Regions from separate parts of the Streptomyces sp. NBC_00009 genome, predicted to be linked through region 3. Evidence: riboswitches for the same ligand, from Rfam matches in the RefSeq annotation. Region 3 holds a riboswitch; each other region holds the start of a gene.
The links. A riboswitch is a leader RNA that binds a small molecule or an ion and turns the genes downstream of it on or off. The one in region 3 is predicted to bind cyclic di-AMP.

Region 1 (6,513 bases), 1.5 Mb from region 3:
CGGTCATCACGGCCACGCGCCCCGAGGTCGTCCTCCTCGACGTGCACCTTCCCGGAGGCGGCGGCGTCGAAGTCCTGCGCCGCTGCGCCCCGTTGATGGCGGCCGCCGACAACCCGGTCCGCTTCCTGGCCCTTTCCGTCTCGGACGCGGCGGAGGATGTCATCGGCGTCATCCGCGGCGGCGCCCGCGGGTACGTCACCAAGACGATCACCGGCACGGACCTGGTCGACTCGATCTTCCGCGTCCAGGACGGCGACGCGGTCTTCTCGCCGCGCCTCGCGGGCTTCGTCCTCGACGCGTTCGCTTCGACGGACGCTCCGCCGGTCGACGAGGACCTCGACCGTCTGACGCAGCGCGAGCGCGAGGTCCTGCGCCTCATCGCCCGCGGCTACGCGTACAAGGAGATCGCCAAGCAGCTGTTCATCTCCGTCAAGACGGTCGAGTCCCATGTCTCGGCGGTCCTGAGAAAGCTCCAGCTGTCGAACCGCCATGAGCTGACCCGGTGGGCTACGGCGCGGCGCCTGGTGTGACGGTCCGGGGACCGGGGGCGCGCCGTCAGCGGTGCGCGCCGCCCCGTGCCGGCGCCGGGCTCAGCCTCCGCACCGCCCAGCGGTAGTGGCCCAGCGCCTTCCTGATGCCGATGAGGCCCGTCAGCCACATGAAGAGCCCCGCGCCCATCCCGAAGGCGACGTCTCCGTACGTGTCCCGTCCCGGCTCTGCGGTGGCGGCGGCTCCGAGGGATGCCCACAGGCCGAGCGCGCACAGCACGACGGACGACAGGAGCCAGACGGTGCTGACGCCGGGGGAGCGCAGGCGGGCGTCGGACGCCGGGTCGCTGTCCAAGGCGAGCCAGGCGTCAGTGAGTTCGCGTATCTTCCGGTCGCGGCGTATGCCGAGGGCGACGCCGATCACCGAAGGAACCAGCGCGCCCAGGCCGAGGATCGCGAAGACGGGGCCCATGACGAAGACCAGCGGATCCTCGTCCTCGAACAGCTGGATCACCAGGGACAGCAGGGCCCAGCCGACCACGGCGCCCGCCCCGCACAGCCACAGCAGCAGGAGCCGTCCCACCCCGAGATGCCTCTTCCGCAGCTCGTCGAGGGCCATGCCGCGGTCGGTGAGCAGCGTCTGCCGGTCCGGCCACGTACGGAGTTGGACAGGGGGCGGAGGCGGCGGCAGCGCACGGCTAGGCATGAGCCTGACAGTACCGGGGGCGCCGCACCGGCTCACGCCACCCGCGTAGCCCCCGCAAAGGGCATCTGGTCGATCGGGGCGATGCGGACCGGGGCGCTCGGGTTCGGGGCGTGGATCATTTTGCCGTTGCCGATGTAGAGGCCCACGTGGCTGATGCCCGAGTAGAAGAACACCAGGTCACCCGGCTGCAGTTGGGAGCGCGGGATGCGCGGGCCCGCGTTGATCTGGGAGTACGTGGTGCGCGGCAGGGAGATGCCCGCGGAGCGGTACGCGGCCTGGGTGAGGCCGGAGCAGTCGAAGGCGTTCGGGCCCGTGGCGCCCCACACATAGGGGCTGCCGAGGGCGCTGTAGGCGTAGGCGATGGCCGCCGCCGTGCGGGAGTCCGGGGCCTTGGGCAGGGCGCCGGACGGCATGTCGCGGGAGGAGTCCGAGCGGGAGGCGCGGCCGGCCGCGCCGGTGTCGCCGGCGCCCGCTCCGACGCCGGTGCGCTCGGCCGCCGGAAGCTGGTCGAGCAGACGCTTCGCCTCGGCCAGCTTCCCGGTGACCGCCTTCTTCTGCTTCTTCAGCTCGCCCTGCCGCTTGCGCAGCTCGGTGAGCCGGCCGTCCGCCTCGGCGCGCAGCTGGTCGATCTGCCGCAGCTCCCGCTGCACGCGTCCGACCGCGGAGGCCTGCCGGGTGCCGAGCCGGTCGGCGAGCGCCGCGTTGTCGAGGTACCGGGCGGGGTCGGAGGACAGGACGAGCTGGACCGCCGGGTCGAGGGCGCCGGTGCGGTACTGCGCGGCGGCGGCCGAACCGAGCGCCTCACGCTGGGTGTTGAGCCGGTCCGTCCTGCGGGCCGCCTCGTCACGCAGGGAGCCGAGCTTCTTCTCGGCCTTGTCCGCCTTCTCCTTGGCGCCGTTGTACTTCTCGGTGGCCTTCTCGGCCTCCTGGTAGAGCCGGTCGACCTTCGCCTTCACCTGACTCGGGGTGAGCCGGGGGTCCGCGTGCGCCGCGCCGTCCAGGGCGGTGGCGGTCGCCGCGGAGGCGAGAGCGAGGGTCGCCGCGGTGCGGGCCGTGGGGCCGGTGAGCGAGCGCTGTCGGGGCTTGCGGTGCGCTGCCGACACGAGGGGCACGTCCTTCCGGTACGTACTGCTTACGCGTCCGGCGGCGGCCCGCACAGGGGGAGCGGGCCGCCGCCGGACCTTTCTCGGCGGTAGGTGCCCGACTACCGCCCCTGAGCGGGGCGGCGGTGGGGAGCCGGTCACCTGAGGAAGGACGCTAAACCTGACCGTCACGGGTTGGTGATGGATTGTCCGCAACTGGCCCTTGTGTTCCGCGTGTGACCGTATGTGACCGGCGGGGGATCGGTGCGGGCCGGTTCATGGGGGCAGTGAGGCCCCGGCTAGGCTCGCCGGTCATGGACGTACTCATCCACCTCTTCGTCGGCCTGCACATCATCGGCATCGCCTCGCTTCTCGGTGGGTTCCTCACCCAGATGAAGGCGATGGGCAAGGGAACGGCCCGGTTCGTCCCGGCGATGCTGCACGGTGCGCTGACCATGCTGGTCACGGGTGTCGTCCTGGTGGGCCTGAATCAGGCGGACGACAACACCGTGAACAACATCAAGATCGGCGTGAAGCTCGCGCTGCTGATCGTGATCCTCGGCCTCGTGTACGTGAAGCGGGACGACGAGAAGGTGGACAAGGGCCTCTTCGGCCTCGTCGGCCTCCTGACCACCGCGAACATCTTCATCGCGGTGCTCTGGACCTGAGCCGGCGTGCTGCTCCGGACCTGAACGTCCCGATCAGGGTGGCGAGCCACGCGGCCACCGCGATCCACACCAGCACCTGCCCCGGCCCTCTGAGCCAGGGCACATCGGCGGCGGCGCCCACGGACAGTGCCGCCGCCGCTGCCATTCCCAGAGGGAAGACCGTCGACCAGCGCCGCACGTCGTAGCGCGGCCGGGGCCACCGCACCTCCGCCAGCGCCAGCACCACGTACCAGGCCATATCGAGCGCGAGCAGCAGAAAGCTCATGGTGCGCAGGGCGCCCGTGTCGTCCTCGTTCCACAGACCCGTAGCGACGAGCTTCGACGCGGCGAGGGCGGAGATGGCGAGCGCGCCGCCCGCGACCCACTGGTCCCCGGCGCCGGAGGCCACCTCGCGCAGGTCGAAGTGGAGCAGTGCGAAGCAGTACAGGACGACCCCGCCCCAGAAGAGCACCATCCCGGTGTACGCGAGCCAGTGCGCGCCGACCGCGGGCGCGAGCGTCGCCGCCAGGACGACGAGGCCCTGCGTCGCGACACAGCCGAGGAACACGCCCCCCGGCATCCGCGGCTCCCAGCGCCGTACGACGTTGATCAGGAGCGCCGGCCAGACGAGCGCGGCCAGGGCGAGGAGCGCCTCGGCCAGGGTCTGCCAGCCGAACATGGAGATCCGGGTGCCGAGGACGGTCGTCGCCGCGACCGCGGTGAGCGCGGGCGGGGTGCCGGCCTCGGACTGCCAGCGGTCGCGCTCCCGCACCAGCCGGTTCGCGAAGTCCGCCGCGAGGGCGAGCCAGAGGGCCGCGGCGAGCACCAGCATGATGCCCGACAGCACCGAGTGACCGGTCAGGTTCAGGCCGACCGAGATGATGCCGGTGGCCATGACGGCGGCGCCGGCGGCCGGCGGGAGCTGGGACCACGTGGGTCCGGGACGTGAGGTTGCGTTCGGGCCGCGCACCGCCCGAACGTAACCCCACGAAGCCGGTCAGGCCGGGCGCACCACGCTGTGGATCGGCATGTAGTAGATCGACTCGACGCGGACGTTCGCGCCCGGCTTGGGGGCGTGGATCATCTTGCCGTCGCCGATGTAGATGCCGACGTGGCTGATGTCGTCGTAGAAGAAGACCAGGTCACCGGGCTGGGCGTTGGCCGTGGTGACGGTCGTGCCGACCTTGACCTGGTCCCAGGTCGTGCGCGGCAGCGATATGCCGGCCGCCTTCCACGCGGCCTGCGTGAGGCCCGAGCAGTCGTACGAGTCCGGGCCGGTGGCGCCCCACACGTACGGCTTGCCCATCTGTGACTCGGCGAAGTCGATGACCTTCGCGGCCTTGGCGGCGTAGCCGGTGCCGGTGCTTCCGGAGCCCGTACCCGTACCCGAACCGCTGCCGGTACCCGGGTCCTCCTTCTGGCGTGCCTCCTCGGCCGCCTTGCGCTTGGCCTCCGCCTCGGCCTGCTGACGCGCCAGCTCCTCCGCCTTCTTCCTGGCGGCCTCCTGCTTCTTCTTCTCGATCGCCGCGAGCCGCGCCTTCTCCTCTGCGGTCAGCTTCGACAGGAGTTGCCGGGCATCGCCGAGCTTCTGCTGGACGTCCCTCTTCGTGCTCCTGAGCGTGGCCTGCGAAGTGGTCAGCGTCTCCAGGCTCTTGGCCGCCTCGGTGCGCTTCTTCGTGGTGGCGGCCTGCTCGGTCTGGTAGTCGTCGACGGCCTTCTTCTGGCGGCTCGTGAGCCGGCTCATCAGCTGGTCCTGGTCGAAGTAGTCCTGCGCGTCGTCGGCGAGGAGCAGCGTCGCGGTGTCGGAGACGGCGCCCGTGCGGTACTGGGCGGCGGCGAAGGTGCCGAGCTCCTGGCGGGCCTTGTTGAGCTTCTCGGTGCGCTGCGCGACGTCGTCGAGCAGGTCGCCGACGCGCTTCTGCTGCTTGGTGGTGCGCTCCTTGGCCGCGTTGTACTTCTCCGTGGCGACGCCCGCCTGGTGGTAGAGGGTGTCGACCTTCTTCTGGACCTCTTCCAGGCTCGGCTTCGGCGGCGCGGAGGGGGCAGCGGTCGCGCTCTGCGAGAGCAGGGCGATGGACGTGAGGGCCGCCGTGGTGATTCCGACGACAGGGGCCGTGCGGGGACCGGCTGTCCTGCTGCGCGGCTTGCGGTGCGACGCCAAGGGGCGCGTCTCCTTCCCATGACCGCCTACCGGGTTAGCTGTCGGGTTCGGGCGGAGATTCGGAAGGCTGCCCTACGGCCGCGCCCTGACGGGTCGTCGGCCGATTCACCCCAAAGGTCGTGGGTCCCCGGTTCCATGCCTCTCGGCGTACTGAACTCAGCGGGGGCGACCCGTTCGCGGCGCGGTTGCCGGCGGGGGGACGGGCGGCCCGCGGAGCACGCTAGCCAACTCGTGTGGCTGCTGTGAAGGTTGATGTTCGATATGCCCGATACATTTTCGTGACCTTCGGCAATCTTGTTCGTGACCTCCGGTAACTCTCACGGAGGGTGATTCCCGCACTACGAGAGGTGGCCGGGCCCGCGAAGTCGGGGGGAAGTTTCCGGGGCGGCCGTGGGTGTCAGTGGGGCGGCCTAGACTCGTAGAGCGATGAGCAGCCTCTTTGACGACAGCTTCCTGGCGGACCTCACGGCTTCGAAGGCCAGTGAGGAGCATGCCCCGCCGCCGCCCGAGGACGACACGGCTCCGGAGCACGTTCCGGACGACCTGTTCGGCGGGAAATTCGACGTGCCTCCGGCCAGAGACGCGTACTACCGCGGCGGCGCCCCCCGCCCGGCGCTCGACCCGGCGGCGCTCCTCGACGGGCTGAACGAGAACCAGAAGGCCGCCGTCGTCCACGGCGGCTCCCCGCTGCTCATCGTGGCGGGCGCGGGTTCCGGCAAGACCCGCGTGCTCACGCACCGCATCGCGTATCTCCTCGCCGAGCGCGGTGTGCACCCCGGCCAGATCCTCGCGATCACGTTCACGAACAAGGCCGCGGGCGAGATGAAGGAGCGCGTCGAGTCCCTCGTCGGCCCGCGGGCGAACGCGATGTGGGTGTCGACGTTCCACAGCGCCTGCGTCCGTATCCTGCGCCGCGAGTCGAAGAAGCTCGGCTTCACATCGTCGTTCTCGATCTACGACGCCGCCGACTCCAAGCGCCTCATGGCCCTGGTCTGCCGCGACCTCGACCTGGACCCGAAGAAGTTCCCGCCGAAGTCCTTCAGCGCCAAGATCTCGAACCTGAAGAACGAGCTCATCGACGAGGAGGACTTCGCAGCTCAGGCCGCCGACGGCTTCGAGAAGACCCTCGCCCAGGCCTACGCGATGTACCAGTCCCGCCTCCGCGAGGCGAACGCGCTGGACTTCGACGACCTGATCATGACGACGGTAAACCTCCTGCGCGCCTTCCCGGACGTCGCCGAGCACTACCACCGGCGCTTCCGCCACGTCCTGGTCGACGAGTACCAGGACACGAACCATGCGCAGTACGCGCTGGTCAGGGAGCTGGTGGGGTCGGCCGGCAGCGTCCGCGCGGAGGACGAGCCGCCCCGCACGGACGACCTCCCGCCGGCCGAGCTGTGCGTCGTGGGTGACGCCGACCAGTCGATCT
Region 2 (6,513 bases), 3.8 Mb from region 3:
GCCGCCGCGTACCGGGTGCGCCGGGACGCCGTCGACGGGGCGGTCACGGTGGAGGTGGCGGGAACAGAACGCCCCTACGTGGTGCGGGAGTTGTAGCCCGTTCGGTGGTCACGTCAGCGGTCGAGTTCAGATGCCGAGCGGCTCGTAGCGAAACCAGTCGAAGTGGGCGGTGCCAGCCGCGGCGTACAGGCCGATGACGCGGCCGGTGAACCCGCCGGCCACCTCGGTCGACAGATAGCGGCCGTCGAGGGCCGCGAGTGCGGTGAACGTGCCGTGCGGATCCTCGACGCCGAACGCGAGCGTGTCGGGGCCCGTGCGCGCGTCGCGGGGGGTGTCCGTGGGGGTCACGTCGACGCCGAGCACGAGCGGCCCGCCGGCCGTCGCCCGGGACGTGGAGGCCACCACGGTGCGCAGTGGTCCGACGCGGGCGATCACCCGTACTTCGGTGGCGTCGGCCTCGATCTCATAGTGGTGCCGCTCGTCGAGCCGGACCGCAAGGCCGCCGGTGCCGTCCGCCGGGTCGAGGTGGGCGCGGACGCGGCAGGAGAGGTGCTGCTGCCGGTGGCCGACGAAGGTGACGTCGGCGGCGTCGGGGCCGCCCCCGAGGGCGTGGAGCGTCAGCCGGCCCGGCCGTTCCTTCGTGGTGCAGTGCCGCGGGGAGCGGTGGCGGAGCGAGATCCAGGAGGGCTGCAGATCGGCGTCGTCGAAGTCGTCCGTGAAGCGTTCGGCGCAGGCGGGCGCGGGCCCGGCCGTCGCCGGCGGGCCGACGACCGGCCAGCCGTCCTCCCAGGTGACCGGCGCGAGGAAGGTCTCGCGGCCGAGCACGTGCCAGCCGGGCGTGCCGCCGCGCGGCCGCACCCCGAGGAACACCATCCACCACGTGCCGTCGGGCGCTTGCACCAGATCGGCGTGGCCGGTGTTCTGGACGGGTTCGTCGGTGCTGCGGTGGGTCAGGACCGGATTGGCCGGACACGGCTCGAAGGGGCCGGTGGGCGCGGGGCCGCGGGCCACGGAGACGGCATGCCCGCGCTCGGTGCCGCCCTCGGCGATCAGCAGGTACCAGTGGTCGCCCACGTGGTACAGGTGCGGCGCCTCCGGGGCCTTGGCGCCCGGCGTGCCGGACCACAGCGGGCGCGGCTCGCCGAACGTCTCGCCGGTGTACGGGTCGATACGGACCTGGGAGATCCCGGCGACCGTGACCCAGCACGCGCCGTCCTCGTCCCAGGCGAGATCCGGGTCGATGCCGGGGACGCCGGGCAGCGGGACCGGGTCCGACCAGGGGCCCGCCGGGTCGGTGGCGCAGACGAGCAGGTTGCCGCCACCCTCGCTCACATTGGTGGTGATGAGCCAGAAGCGGCCGTCGCGGTGGCGCAGCGTCGGCGCGTAGATCCCGGCCGAGGAGGGCGTGTCCCAGGGCAGCCGCAGCTGGCCGGGCCGGTCGAGGACGTTGCCGATCTGCCGCCAGTGCACCAGGTCGCGACTGTGGAAGAGCGGCACCCCGGGGACGTACTCGAAGCTCGAGCACGCGAGGTAGTAGTCGTCGCCGACGCGGCAGACGCTGGGGTCCGGGTGGAACCCGGGGATGACCGGGTGTGGGTCTGCCATGCTGTTTCTCCACGTTGTCGAAGCGCTTCGATTCGCGGGGAGGATATGCACGGGGGTGATGGCGCGCAAGGGGTTGGGCGGGATGCAAAAGGGCCCTGAAGTCCCTTCGTGCTTACGGGACTTCAGGGCCACACATCATCGATGCGCTTCAACCGGCAGTCGCTGGGGCTCCGTTCAGGCCGAGTGGACTGCGGCGTCCTCTCCGCGCTGAGCCGGGGCGGAGCCCAAACCGACTGTCAGTACGCGCTGTTCACGTTGTCGATCGAGCCGTACCGGTGGGCCGCGTAGTTGCAGGCGGCGGTGATGTTGGCGACCGGGTCGTAGCTGTTCATCGAGGTGCCGGGCACGTGGTAAGCCTTGAACGTGGGGTCGATGACCTGCAGGAGTCCCTTGGACGGGGTTCCTTTGACAGCGTTGGAGTCCCAGTTGTTGATGGCCAGCGGGTTGCCGGAGGACTCGCGCATGATGTTGCGGTGGATGCCGTCGTAGGAGCCGGGAATGTTGTGCTGGGCCATGATGTCGAGCGACTCCTTGATCCAGCCGTCGAGGTCGTTGGTGTAGGACTTCTTCGCCGGGGCAGCGGCAGGCTTGGCGGCGAGCGTGGTCCGGACCTCGGAGCGGTCGGCCCGCTCGGCGGACGCCCTGGAGGCGGCCGGCTTCTGCGCGGGCTCGGCCGTGCTCTTCTTGCCGAGCGTGAGCTTGACACCGGGGTGGATCAGCCCCGGGTTGTCACCGAGGGTGGCTCGGTTGTCCTGGTACAGCTGCTTCCAGCCGCCGCTCAGAGAGTGCTCTCGGGCGATCTTGCTGAGGGTGTCGCCCGCGGCGACGACGTACGTCGCGGGGGCCGCGGCGCTCTTTGCGGCCGGGGCGGCCGTCGCCGCGACGGCGCTGGTCGCGCCGAGCACCGGGAGAGCGAGCACAGCCGCGCCTGTGCCTGCGGCGGCGAGTCCCCGGGTGAACGAGATGGACTTGGTGCGGCGGTGCTTTCCCTTTGCGGGCATGGCGCATTCCTCTCCGTCGCCTACGAGGTGAGCTGTCGGGTTCGGACGGGAGATGTCCGGTCGCACTAGGAATGCGACTTCACCCCGAGCCGTTCCGGAAACCAGATCGGCGGCTTACCTGGGTCCCCCGCTCCTGCCGTGCGTAATCGAGTGGGTGGGAGGGATTCCGGACAGCGGCAGGATTCGGCGTTCCATCCGGATTGACGGTGACATTAGGCGAGAAAGCGCGGACGGAACAAGACCAGAATTGTGATCGCGAAATGTGAGAGCCCTGTGTCTGGCGACCGGAACCCGCCGCTCTCGTTGATCGAAAAGCCCAATCTTCTTTGCGCAGAAGGGAAGTGGGGCTCAGCGGATCTCGGGGCCCGCGTCCGTTCGTGTGACGCGGTTCACTGAATGGGATACGGGTTGGAATGCCGCCCGATCGCGTATCAGAGTGCGATATTTTGCATGAATGCCTTGCAATATAGGCGTAACTCCGCGCACGCCGCCAATAATGCTAAAGGGTAGTTTTTAGTGCAAAAGTGGACATACCACCACGTCACTTTTACTACCTAAAGGGGCATATTGGCATCAATGCCTACACGGTCGCGCGGCCCGACGGACGTCCCCGCCGCACGGTTCATGAGCGGGTCTCGATCGGGATGGTGCCTGAACGTGGCCTTGTGCGGTTCGGCTGAGGGTCGACTGAGGTGAGGCCGACGGGCTCCATCATCGGAGTGCACTTCCTGCCGACCTGCTGGGCTCGCGGGATACCCGAGGGCCGCGTAGGTGAGGGCGACGATGCTGCACCCGGAGATCTTGCAGGCTCAGGATGTGCGCGAGCTCAGAAGAGGTCTGAATGTGATGGGAAGTCAGTTGCCGATCGTCACTGGTATCTCAGTGAAGGCCTCGGCTCGGATCCGGAGGAGCCTGCTGAAATCCTCTGCCGACTGACGAGCCGAAGGCCCGCCGCGAAGAAGCGCAGTAATAGAGGAGGTTACTCGGGCGCATGGAACATGACGGCGATTCGCCAGTCACGCGGGATATTTCAGCCCTTCATCCGGGCGAAGGCCTGCCGGACGCGAGCCCGAACGCGCTTATGGAAGCGGCGCGTTCCTATTTCCAGGCAGGCAGGCAGGAAGCGCCGCGTTGTGGTGAGCCGTGGGACGGGCCGCCTCCTCGGGTCCGGTTGTGCGGTGGGCTGACGGGACGCGGGCGGCTGGTGCCGGGGGGCCTCTATGTCTTTCGTCAAGCGAGGCGTGGGGTTCTTGGTTCGTAGAAGGTGCCGTCGCGGAGCATCGCGAACAGCACGTTGATCCGCTGGCGGGCTAGGCGGAGAAGTGCCTGGGTGTGGGTCTTCCCACGGGCCCGGCATCGGTCGTAGTAGGTGCGGGAGGCGGGGTCGTGCAGGGCGGCGAACGCGGACAGGAACATCGCGCGTTTGAGCTGCCGGTTGCCGCCTCTGGGCGCGTGTTCGCCGTGGATCGAGGTCCCGGACGACTTGGTCGTCGGGGCAAGGCCGGCGTAGGAGGCCAGGTGGGCGGCGGTGGGGAAGCTGGTTGCGTCGCCGACGGTGACCAGCAAGGTGGCGGCGGTCCTGACCGCGACCCCCGGAATCGAGGTCAGGACTGCGGAAAGAGGGTGAGCCTCCAGCAGCTGCCCGATCTGCGTTTCCAGGGCTCGTCGCTGTTCGTGGACGGCGGCGAGCGAACGGGCCAGGGACGGGATCACGACGTCGAGGGTGCTGGTGCCCGGGACCACGACGGTCTGCTCGTCGAGAGCGTCGAAGACCTCGTCGATCAGCCGGGCAGCCATGCGCGGAGCCTTGGGCCGGATCACCTGAACGAGCCTGCGGCGACCGGCCTTTCGCAAGCTGGCCGGGGATCCGTAGCGTTCCAGCAGCCAGGTCACGGCACTGTGGTCCAGGCGCGGGCCAAGGACACGCTCCAGGCTGGGGTGGAACTGGGTGAGCAGGCCGCGTATCCGGTTGGAGGTGCGGGTGGCTTCGGCCGCGAGGTCCTGGTCGAAGCCGACCAGGACGGTCAGTTCGGCGGTGATCTCGTCGGTCAGTTCCAGCGAGCGCAGGGTGTGCGGCATGGTGCGGGCGGCGTCCGCGATCACCGCGGCGTCCTTCGCGTCGGTCTTCGCCTCGCCTGGGTAGAGATCGGCGATCCGCCGCATAGAGAGTCCGGGCAGGTAGGCGACCTTGCAGCCGGCGTTCCGGGCAACGGTCAGGGGCAGGGCTCCGATGGAGGCGGGCTGGTCCACGATCACCAGCACAGTGCCGAACTTCGCGGCCAGCTTGTCGAAGACGGCCCGCAGCTTCGGCTCGCTGTTGGGCAGTTGCCTGTCGAAGACCTTCTTGCCGGCCGGGGTGAGGCCGTGCCCGTGATGGGCGCTCTTGCCGACGTCCAGGCCGAGGAAGACGCCTACGCCGTCGATTTCGTCCAACTCATCCTCCCGAACGGGGTTCGTGCGGTGCTGGCCAGGGCGTTGGCGTCGTATGCGCGCATCCACGTTATGCAGACCTGCCGCCCGCAAGCGGCCGGGCACTGCGCCAGGCCAGGCGGTAGTCGGACCTCTCATCAGCGTCTCCAACGGCGCCTCTCGGGCCCGGTGACACCACCCCCCAGGTCATCGGTTCGACAGGGGGGAACAGTCATGCCGGGCCCGGAGGCCAGCGGCCCTCTTGCAGGACCGCGAAGAAGATAACGGGGGGTGCGGGCGTTCGCGGCGTGCACGGCATCTGACCGACGCCGGGTCGAGATGGTCCGTTTCCCTGCGGGTGCCGCTACCGGTGTTCCGGGTTTTCGTAGTCGTGGCGGCAGCCGGCGTCCCAGGCGGTGCGCTGGTTGCCGTAGGCGGGGATGCCACCGAGATCTTTCAATGCCCGGGCCAGGTGCAGCAGGTTCCAGGTCATGAACGTGGTGTTGCGGTTGGTGAAGTCGTTCTCGGGGCCGCCGGAGCCCGGGTCGAGGTAGGAGGGGCCGGGGCCGGCCTCACCGATCCATCCGGCGTCGGCCTGGGGAGGGATGGTGTAACCCAGGTGTTGCAGGCTGTAGAGGACATTCATCGCGCAGTGTTTGACGCCGTCCTCATTGCCGGTGATCAGGCAGCCGCCGACACGGCCGTAATAGGCGTACTGTCCTGCGTCGTTGAGAAGACTGGAACAGGCGTAGAGGCGTTCGATCACCCGCTTCGTCACGGAGCTGTTGTCGCCCAGCCAGATCGGGCCGGCCAGCACGAGGATGTCGGCGGCCATGACCTGACGGTAGAGGTCCGGCCAGGCGTCGGTCTCCCAGCCGTGCTCCGTCATGTCGGGCCATACGCCCGTGGCGATGTCGTGGTCGACGGCCCGGACGACGTCGACGTGGACTCCCTGGGCTTCCATGATTGCGGTGCTGCGGTCGATCAGGCCCTGGGTGTTGCTCGTCTCCGGCGAGCGTTTGAGGGTGCAGTTGATCACCAGCGCCCGCAGGTCGTCGTACCGGGCCGGAGGTACGTCGGTGGCGGGTGACGAAGCGGTCATGCGGTCCTCCCAGAGCCCTGTCGCCGCCTGGTGCGCGGCGACTTGTCCACTTTGCCTGGCGTGGGGCCCGGCCGGCGGCAGCCGCCACAGCAGAGCCTCCGAATGGCCCTGGTGGTCTGCACATGCGGTCGGCTGATCCCGGGTAGGCGCTGTGCGGCCTGCTGGTACAGATCACGGGTCGCGACGGCGAGGTCCTCAACCATGCCCGGATGAATGGCGCGCTCGCCCGATCCCAAATTTCCGGAGAGGGCCTCTGCCAAGCGCTGTGGCGATCCCGCACCACCACATGGAGTTCCCCGCCTCCGCCGGCCAGGTGGCGAGATAGGTGGCGGTGCGAACTCACCGGAGAGTCCACACCAACCTGGCGAATCGAAGCGGGTGAAACGGGCAGAGCCC
Region 3 (6,513 bases):
CGGGCTTCAGTGAGGGCGGGTCAGTTGTCGGGGCGGTCGGCCTTGTCGACGCCGTCCCAGACGTTCGAGTACCAGGGCCGGCCCTTCGCGCTCCCCTCGGAGCGGGTGCGCTTGGCCGCGTCGGGGTCGCGCGCGACGTAGCCGGTCTCGCCCGGCATCACCAGGTGGAGCCGGTCGCGGATCCGCTGCTCGGCGTACGAGTCGTCCTGCCAGCGTGCCTTCTCGTCGCGCAGCCTGTCGACCCTGCTCTGGGCCTCCTGCTGCCGGCGCTGGAGGTCGGCGATCTCCCCGCGCTGGGAGACGTACTGCCTTATGGGGTAGGCGAGCGCGACGACCAGGGTGCACAGGACGAGGGCCAGGAGTGCCGCGCGGCCGGTGAGGCGGGAGCGGCGGGCCTGGCGTCTGGTCTGGGAGCGGTAGACGCGCTCGGCGGTCTGCTCGCCGAGCAGACGCAGCCGGGTCGCGGTGGAGAACCGGTCACGGTCCCTGTCCCGGACTCTCCCGGCCATGTTCGCGCCTCCCCTTTACGTGCGTACGTCCCCGCACACGGTACGGGACCGGGTGCGGGGACGTACGTACGACGCTTCCTAAGGCAGTGCCTTAAGGGTGCGCTCAGCCCTTGAAGCGCGGGAAGGCGCTGCGGCCGGCGTAGACCGCGGCGTCGTCGAGGATCTCCTCGATGCGCAGGAGCTGGTTGTACTTGGCGACGCGGTCCGAGCGGGCCGGGGCGCCGGTCTTGATCTGGCCGCAGTTCACCGCGACGGCGAGGTCGGCGATGGTGACGTCCTCGGTCTCGCCGGAGCGGTGGGACATCATGCACTTGAAGCCGTTGCGCTGGGCCATCTCGACGGCGTCCAGGGTCTCGGTCAGCGAACCGATCTGGTTGACCTTGACGAGCAGGGCGTTGGCGGAGCCCTCCTCGATGCCGCGGGCGAGTCGCTCGGGGTTGGTGACGAAGAGGTCGTCGCCGACGATCTGGACCTTGTCGCCCAGCTTCTCGGTGATGACGTTCCAGCCGGCCCAGTCGTCCTCGTACAGCGGGTCCTCGATGGAGACCAGCGGGTACGCGGAGACGAGCTCCTCGTAGTACTCGGTCATCTCGGCGGCCGAGCGGGACTTGCCCTCGAACTCGTACTTGCCGTCCTTGTAGAACTCGGACGCGGCGACGTCGAGCGCGAGCGCGATCTGCTCACCGGGGACGTAACCGGCCTGCTTGATGGCCTCGAGGATGAGGTCGAGGGCCTCTCGGTTCGAGCCGAGGTTCGGGGCGAAGCCGCCCTCGTCGCCCAGGCCGGTGGACAGGCCCTTGGTCTTCAGCACCTTCTTGAGGGTGTGGTAGACCTCGGCGCCCCAGCGAAGGGCCTCGGAGAAGGACTCCGCGCCGATCGGCGCGATCATGAACTCCTGGATGTCGACGTTGGAGTCGGCGTGCGACCCACCGTTGAGGATGTTCATCATCGGGACGGGCAGCAGGTGCGCGTTCGGACCGCCGAGGTAGCGGAACAGCGGCAGGTCGCTGGCCTCGGAGGCGGCGTGCGCGACGGCGAGGGAGACGCCGAGGATGGCGTTGGCGCCGAGCGAGCCCTTGTTGTCGGTGGCGTCCAGGTCGAACATCGCCTGGTCGATCAGGCGCTGCTCGGTGGCGTCGTAGCCGACGAGCTCCGGGCCGATCTGCTCGATGACGGCGAGGACGGCCTTCTCGACACCCTTGCCCTGGTACCGGTTCGGGTCACCGTCGCGGAGTTCGATGGCCTCGAACGCGCCGGTGGACGCACCGGACGGGACAGCGGCACGACCGGTGCTGCCGTCGTCGAGGCCGACCTCGACCTCGACCGTGGGGTTGCCTCGGGAGTCCAGGATTTCCCGGGCTACGACGACGTCGATGGACGGCACGAGCATCTCCTTCTGGGATGTGACGCAACTACGCCGGGCCGCATGGTCCGGCAACACCTGAGCCTATCCGGCTCCAGGCACCGGCCAGCCGACCGACCGGCCCGTGGACAAAACCGAGAGCGAATTGTTTCCGAACGGAACAAAAAATCCCGGCCGACAACGGACGAAAGCCCAGGACCCCTCACACACCAAAGCCCCGCCCCGGGCGCGACGGGGGAATGCGCACCCGGGGCGGGGAGTCCTTGGGGGAAACCTGGAGTGGTACCGGCCGTCCGCCGAAAGCCGGTACCCGAGCGGCCTGGGGGCTGCTGCTCTCCTCTATTACTTACTTGAGGTGGAGCTGCTGGCCCGGGTAGATCAGGTCGGCGTCCTCGACGATGTCCTTGTTCAGCTTGAAGAGCTTCGCCCAGCCGCCCTTGGTGTCGTGCGCCTCGGCGATGCTGCTGAGGGTGTCGCCGGCCTTCACCTTGTACTCGCCGTCACCCTTCTTGACCTTCTTGCCGGTCGGGGTCTTGACGGTCTTCTTCGACTCCTGCTTCGGGGCGGCAGGCGCCGTGCGCTCCTGGCTGCGGGTGGCCGGCTGCTCGGCCTTGCGCTCCGGCTGCGGGGCGGCGGCCGGGGCGGAGCCGGTCGAGGCGGCGGACAGGCCCACGCCACAGCTCGGCCAGGCACCCTTGCCCTGGCTGGCCAGGACCTTCTCGGCGACGGCTATCTGCTGCGCCTTGGAGGCCTTGTCAGCGGTGGAGGCGTACGCGGTGCCGCCGTACGCGGCCCAGGTGGACGAGGAGAACTGGAGGCCGCCGTAGTAGCCGTTGCCCGTGTTGATCGACCAGTTGCCGCCGGCCTCGCACTGCGCGACCGCGTCCCACTCGGAGGCGGTGGCGGCGGAGGCGCCGGTGGCACCCATCAGCGGGACGGCGACAGCGGCACCGGCGACACCGGCGAGCGTGGCGACACGGACTGCCTTGGACGGGCGGCGGTGCTTGCCCTTGCTGGAAAACAGCATCGAGAGATCCCCTCACCGACGCCTACGAGGTGAGCTGTCGGGTTCGGGCCGGATGAGTGCCCGGTCGCACGTCCTGCGTGCGACTTAACCCCAAGCCGGTCGTTCGGCCGTCTCTCAACGGCCGGGGCCGGCACTTACCTTGGGTCCCCCGCTCCTGCCTACGGCGCTTACGCGACGACTGTTCCCGTACGGACATTGGCAGGATTCGGCGTGACATCCGACGGGGCCCGCGGTGGCGAGCGGTGATGACCGTAAGCAGTGGATCGCCCGAATTTCAAAGACGATCAGGGCCTTTGAGACCCATCTCTCACTCTCGCAAAAGCGGACATCACGCCCGAACTGCCGCTACTTTTCGCCCGATTCGAGCCCAAGATCCAGACTCTGACCAGGAAGGATGAGGTCGGGATCGGCGCCGACCGTCTTCTTGTTCTCGGCGTACAGGGCGGCCCATCCGCCGTCCACGTCATGGGTGTCGGCGATGTCCCAGAGGTTGTCGCCGGCACGCACGGTATAGGCGCCTTCGTCCGTATTCGCGCCCTTGCGCCCGCTTTCGCCACCGCGCGAGGCGTGGCGGCCCGAGCCGTCGTCGGCACGCGAGGAGCCCGCCGCATCGTCCTCGGCGGCGTCGCCGCGGTGCCGGCCGGAGGCGGGCGCCGTGGCGGAGTCCGAGCCGCCGGAGGCCTCCGGCGAGGGCGTGCCGGAGGTCGGAGTCGAGCCGGAAGTCGAGCCGTCCTGGCCGGACTTGTCACTCTTGGAGTCATTCGCGGTGTCACCTGAGGTATCACCCGAGATGTCGCGATCCTCCCCTCGGGAGTCGTCCTTAGCGCCCGAGGAGGCGGAGTCCGCCGGCTCGTCGCTCGCGTCGTCCTTCGCGGTGTCGCCGTTCGCCGCGTCGTCACTGCCGGAGTCGCCGGCGGACGCGGACGGGGTCGGCAGGGCCGCCCCGGGATCGACGTCGGCCGCCGCGTCGTCCGTCGTGAGGCCCGAGGTGACCGAGCAGACCGGCCACGCCCGCGGACCCTGGTCGGCGAGGACCTTCTCGGCGACGGCTATCTGCTGCGAGCGGCTGGCCTGGTCGGCGCGCGGCGCGAAGTCGAGGCCGCCGTAGTCCTCCCAGGTCTCCTGCGAGAACTGGAGCCCGCCGTAATAGCCGTTGCCCGGATCGGCGCTCCAGGAGCCGCCGCTCTCGCACTCGGCGAGCTTGTCCCACGTGGCCGTCGACGCGGCGCTCGCGCTGGTCGCGCCGAGCAGGGGGATCGCGATGGCGGAGCCGGCCACTCCCGCGGCGACGAGGAGCGCGGGAGCCTGGCGGGGGCGACGGTGACGACCGTTCCCGGTGAGCATGGAGGCGCCTTTCGGTGGCTCGGGGAATGCTGCGGCGGGTGGTGCCGCGATGACTGGTGAACGTAGCGGGAGTCGAACGCTTGTCACAAGTCGATGCAGCCGAGATCACGTGAAAGTCACAGTCTTGACGGACCGTCAGCTACGGGGCTTTGTCCGGGCCCTCCTGATGCGGTGTGAACTCGACCGGAAGCGTGCGCAATCCCCGCATGATGAGCCCGCCACGCCAGCGCAAATCGGCAGGATCCCCCGCGAGTCGCAGGTCCGGAAGGCGCGTCAGAAGCGTGGCGAGGGCGGTCTGTCCTTCCAGGCGCGCGAGCGGGGCGCCGAGGCAGTAGTGGATGCCGTGCCCGTATCCGAGGTGCTGATTGTCACGCCGGGAGAGGTCGAGGGTGTCGGGCTCGTCGAAGCGCGCCGGGTCACGGTCGGCGGCGGCGAGCACCACGAGGACGGGGTCGCCGGCGGCGATGTCCTGCCCGCCGACGGTCAGCGGCTCGGTCGCGAAGCGCCACGTGGCGAGCTCCACCGGGCCGTCGTAGCGCAGGAGTTCCTCGATGCCGGTCTCCAGGAGGCCGGGTTCGGCGGCGCCGGGGGCCAGCGACCGCTGGAGCCGCTCGCGCTGCTCGGGGTGGGTGAGCAGGGCATATGTTCCGTTGCCGATGAGGTTGATGGTGGTCTCGAAACCGGCGAACAGGAGGATGAAGGCCATCGCCGCAGCCTCGTTCTCGGTGAGGTGCTCACCGTGGTCGGAGGCGCGGATGAGGCCGGAGATCAGGTCGTCGCCGGGCTCGTCCCGCTTGCGGTGGATGAGCTCGACGAGGTAGTTCCGGATCTTCTTCACGGCGCGGGCGACCCCGCCGCGCGGGCCCTTGCCGTGGCGGATCATCATGCCCGCCCAGTCCCGCAGGTCGTCCTGGTCCTCGCGCGGGACGCCCAGCAGGTCGCAGATCGCGTAGATGGGGAGCGGGAAGGCGAAGTCGTGGATGAGGTCCGCCTCGCCCTTGGCGGCGAACTCGTCGATGAGCCGGTCGGTCAACTCCTGCACGCGGGCGGCGAATTCGGCCACCCGGCGCGGGGTGAACGCCTTCGAGACGAGGCGGCGCAGGCGCGTGTGGTCCGGCGGGTCGATGTTGAGCAGATGCGTCATCAGCTCGGCCTTGCGCTCGCCCGGGATGCCGGTCTTGCCCTTGGCGTGGGCGGGCTCGTCGTGGTGTGCCGGGTTCTTGGACAGGCGCTGGTCGGCCAGCGCCTGCTTCGCGTCCGCGTACCGCGTGACCAGCCAGGCCTCGACACCGCTGGGGAGCGTCGTGCGGTGAACGGGCGAGTGCTCGCGCAGCCAGGCGTAGGCCGGGTACGGATCGGTGGCGAACTCCCAGGTGAAGAGTTCGGGAGCGGTGCGCTGCGCGGGCTTGTCGGTCACGCGTCGACGGTATCCGGCGCGGGGCGCCCCTCCGGCCGGACCCCACCGCCGACCGGTTCGGACGAAAGACCCTAGGCCAGCCCCTCCGCCGCCCGGATCGCGTCCCGGTACGCTCGCGCCGCCGCCCGCAGCGCCGCTTCCGGGTCGACGCCGTCGGCCTCGGCGCGCAGGGCGAGCGCGAGCAGTTCGTAGCCGACGCCCTCGCCGGACGGGAGGGATACGTCGAGCCCGGCCGTCCGCACCCGGGACCCCAGCTTGGCCGCGAGCGCGAGGCCGGGCTGTCCCACCGGCACCCCGTCCGTGACGGACTCGCGCTGCTTCTCCACGGCCTTCGTGCGCAGCCAGTGCTCCTTCACGTCCTCCGGGGTGAGCGCGGTGTCGTCGCCGAAGACGTGCGGGTGGCGGTGGATGAGCTTCTCGACGATGCCGCCGGCGACGTCGTCCACGGAGAACGCCTCGTCCCCTTCCTCGCCGGAGGCCTCCTCGGCGATCCGGGCGTGGAAGACGACCTGGAGGAGCACGTCACCGAGCTCCTCGCGCAGCTCGTCCCGGTCGCCGTCCTCGATCGCCTCGACGAGTTCGTACGCCTCCTCGATCGCGTACTTCGCCAGGCCCTTGTGGGTCTGCTGCGAGGACCACGGGCACTCGCGGCGGATGCGGTCCATGACCTGGACCAGGTCGAGGAGGCGGGCGCCCGGCAGGTCGTAGGAGGCCGGGAGCAGTTCCAGGTCGGGCATCGCGACGCGGCCCGAGCCGGCGAGCGCGGCCAGGCCGTCGGTCAGGCGGCGGTCGCCCTCGGCGGTGGCGACGACCACGACGGTGCGGCCCCCGGCACAGGCGTCGACGAGCTCGC

Region 1: linked by a shared signal. The riboswitch ahead of OHA58_RS13720 (NlpC/P60 family protein) and the one ahead of OHA58_RS21065 (transglycosylase family protein) in region 3 are both predicted to bind cyclic di-AMP.
Region 2: linked by a shared signal. The riboswitch ahead of OHA58_RS38240 (transglycosylase SLT domain-containing protein) and the one ahead of OHA58_RS21065 (transglycosylase family protein) in region 3 are both predicted to bind cyclic di-AMP.

Annotation. Positions count from the first base shown of each region.
Region 1 is NZ_CP108312.1:3,098,892-3,105,404, reverse strand. Features, by position in the region: gene OHA58_RS13745 (response regulator transcription factor) at 1-530, shown strand, start outside; gene OHA58_RS13740 (hypothetical protein) at 556-1,194, opposite strand; gene OHA58_RS13735 (NlpC/P60 family protein) at 1,227-2,297, opposite strand; gene OHA58_RS13730 (hypothetical protein) at 2,591-2,944, shown strand; gene OHA58_RS13725 (tellurite resistance/C4-dicarboxylate transporter family protein) at 2,922-3,893, opposite strand; gene OHA58_RS13720 (NlpC/P60 family protein) at 3,921-5,084, opposite strand; cyclic di-AMP (ydaO/yuaA leader) riboswitch at 5,093-5,256, opposite strand; gene pcrA (DNA helicase PcrA) at 5,511-6,513, shown strand, end outside.
Region 2 is NZ_CP108312.1:8,397,468-8,403,980, forward strand. Features, by position in the region: gene yicI (alpha-xylosidase) at 1-96, shown strand, start outside; gene OHA58_RS38235 (glycoside hydrolase family 43 protein) at 127-1,605, opposite strand; gene OHA58_RS38240 (transglycosylase SLT domain-containing protein) at 1,842-2,606, opposite strand; cyclic di-AMP (ydaO/yuaA leader) riboswitch at 2,611-2,805, opposite strand; gene OHA58_RS38245 (IS110 family transposase) at 3,837-5,039, opposite strand; gene OHA58_RS38250 (flavodoxin family protein) at 5,380-6,117, opposite strand.
Region 3 is NZ_CP108312.1:4,645,134-4,651,646, reverse strand. Features, by position in the region: gene OHA58_RS21075 (septum formation initiator family protein) at 21-509, opposite strand; gene eno (phosphopyruvate hydratase) at 613-1,899, opposite strand; gene OHA58_RS21065 (transglycosylase family protein) at 2,219-2,899, opposite strand; cyclic di-AMP (ydaO/yuaA leader) riboswitch at 2,904-3,120, opposite strand; gene OHA58_RS21060 (transglycosylase family protein) at 3,245-4,243, opposite strand; gene OHA58_RS21055 (cytochrome P450) at 4,383-5,660, opposite strand; gene OHA58_RS21050 (nucleoside triphosphate pyrophosphohydrolase) at 5,732-6,513, opposite strand, start outside.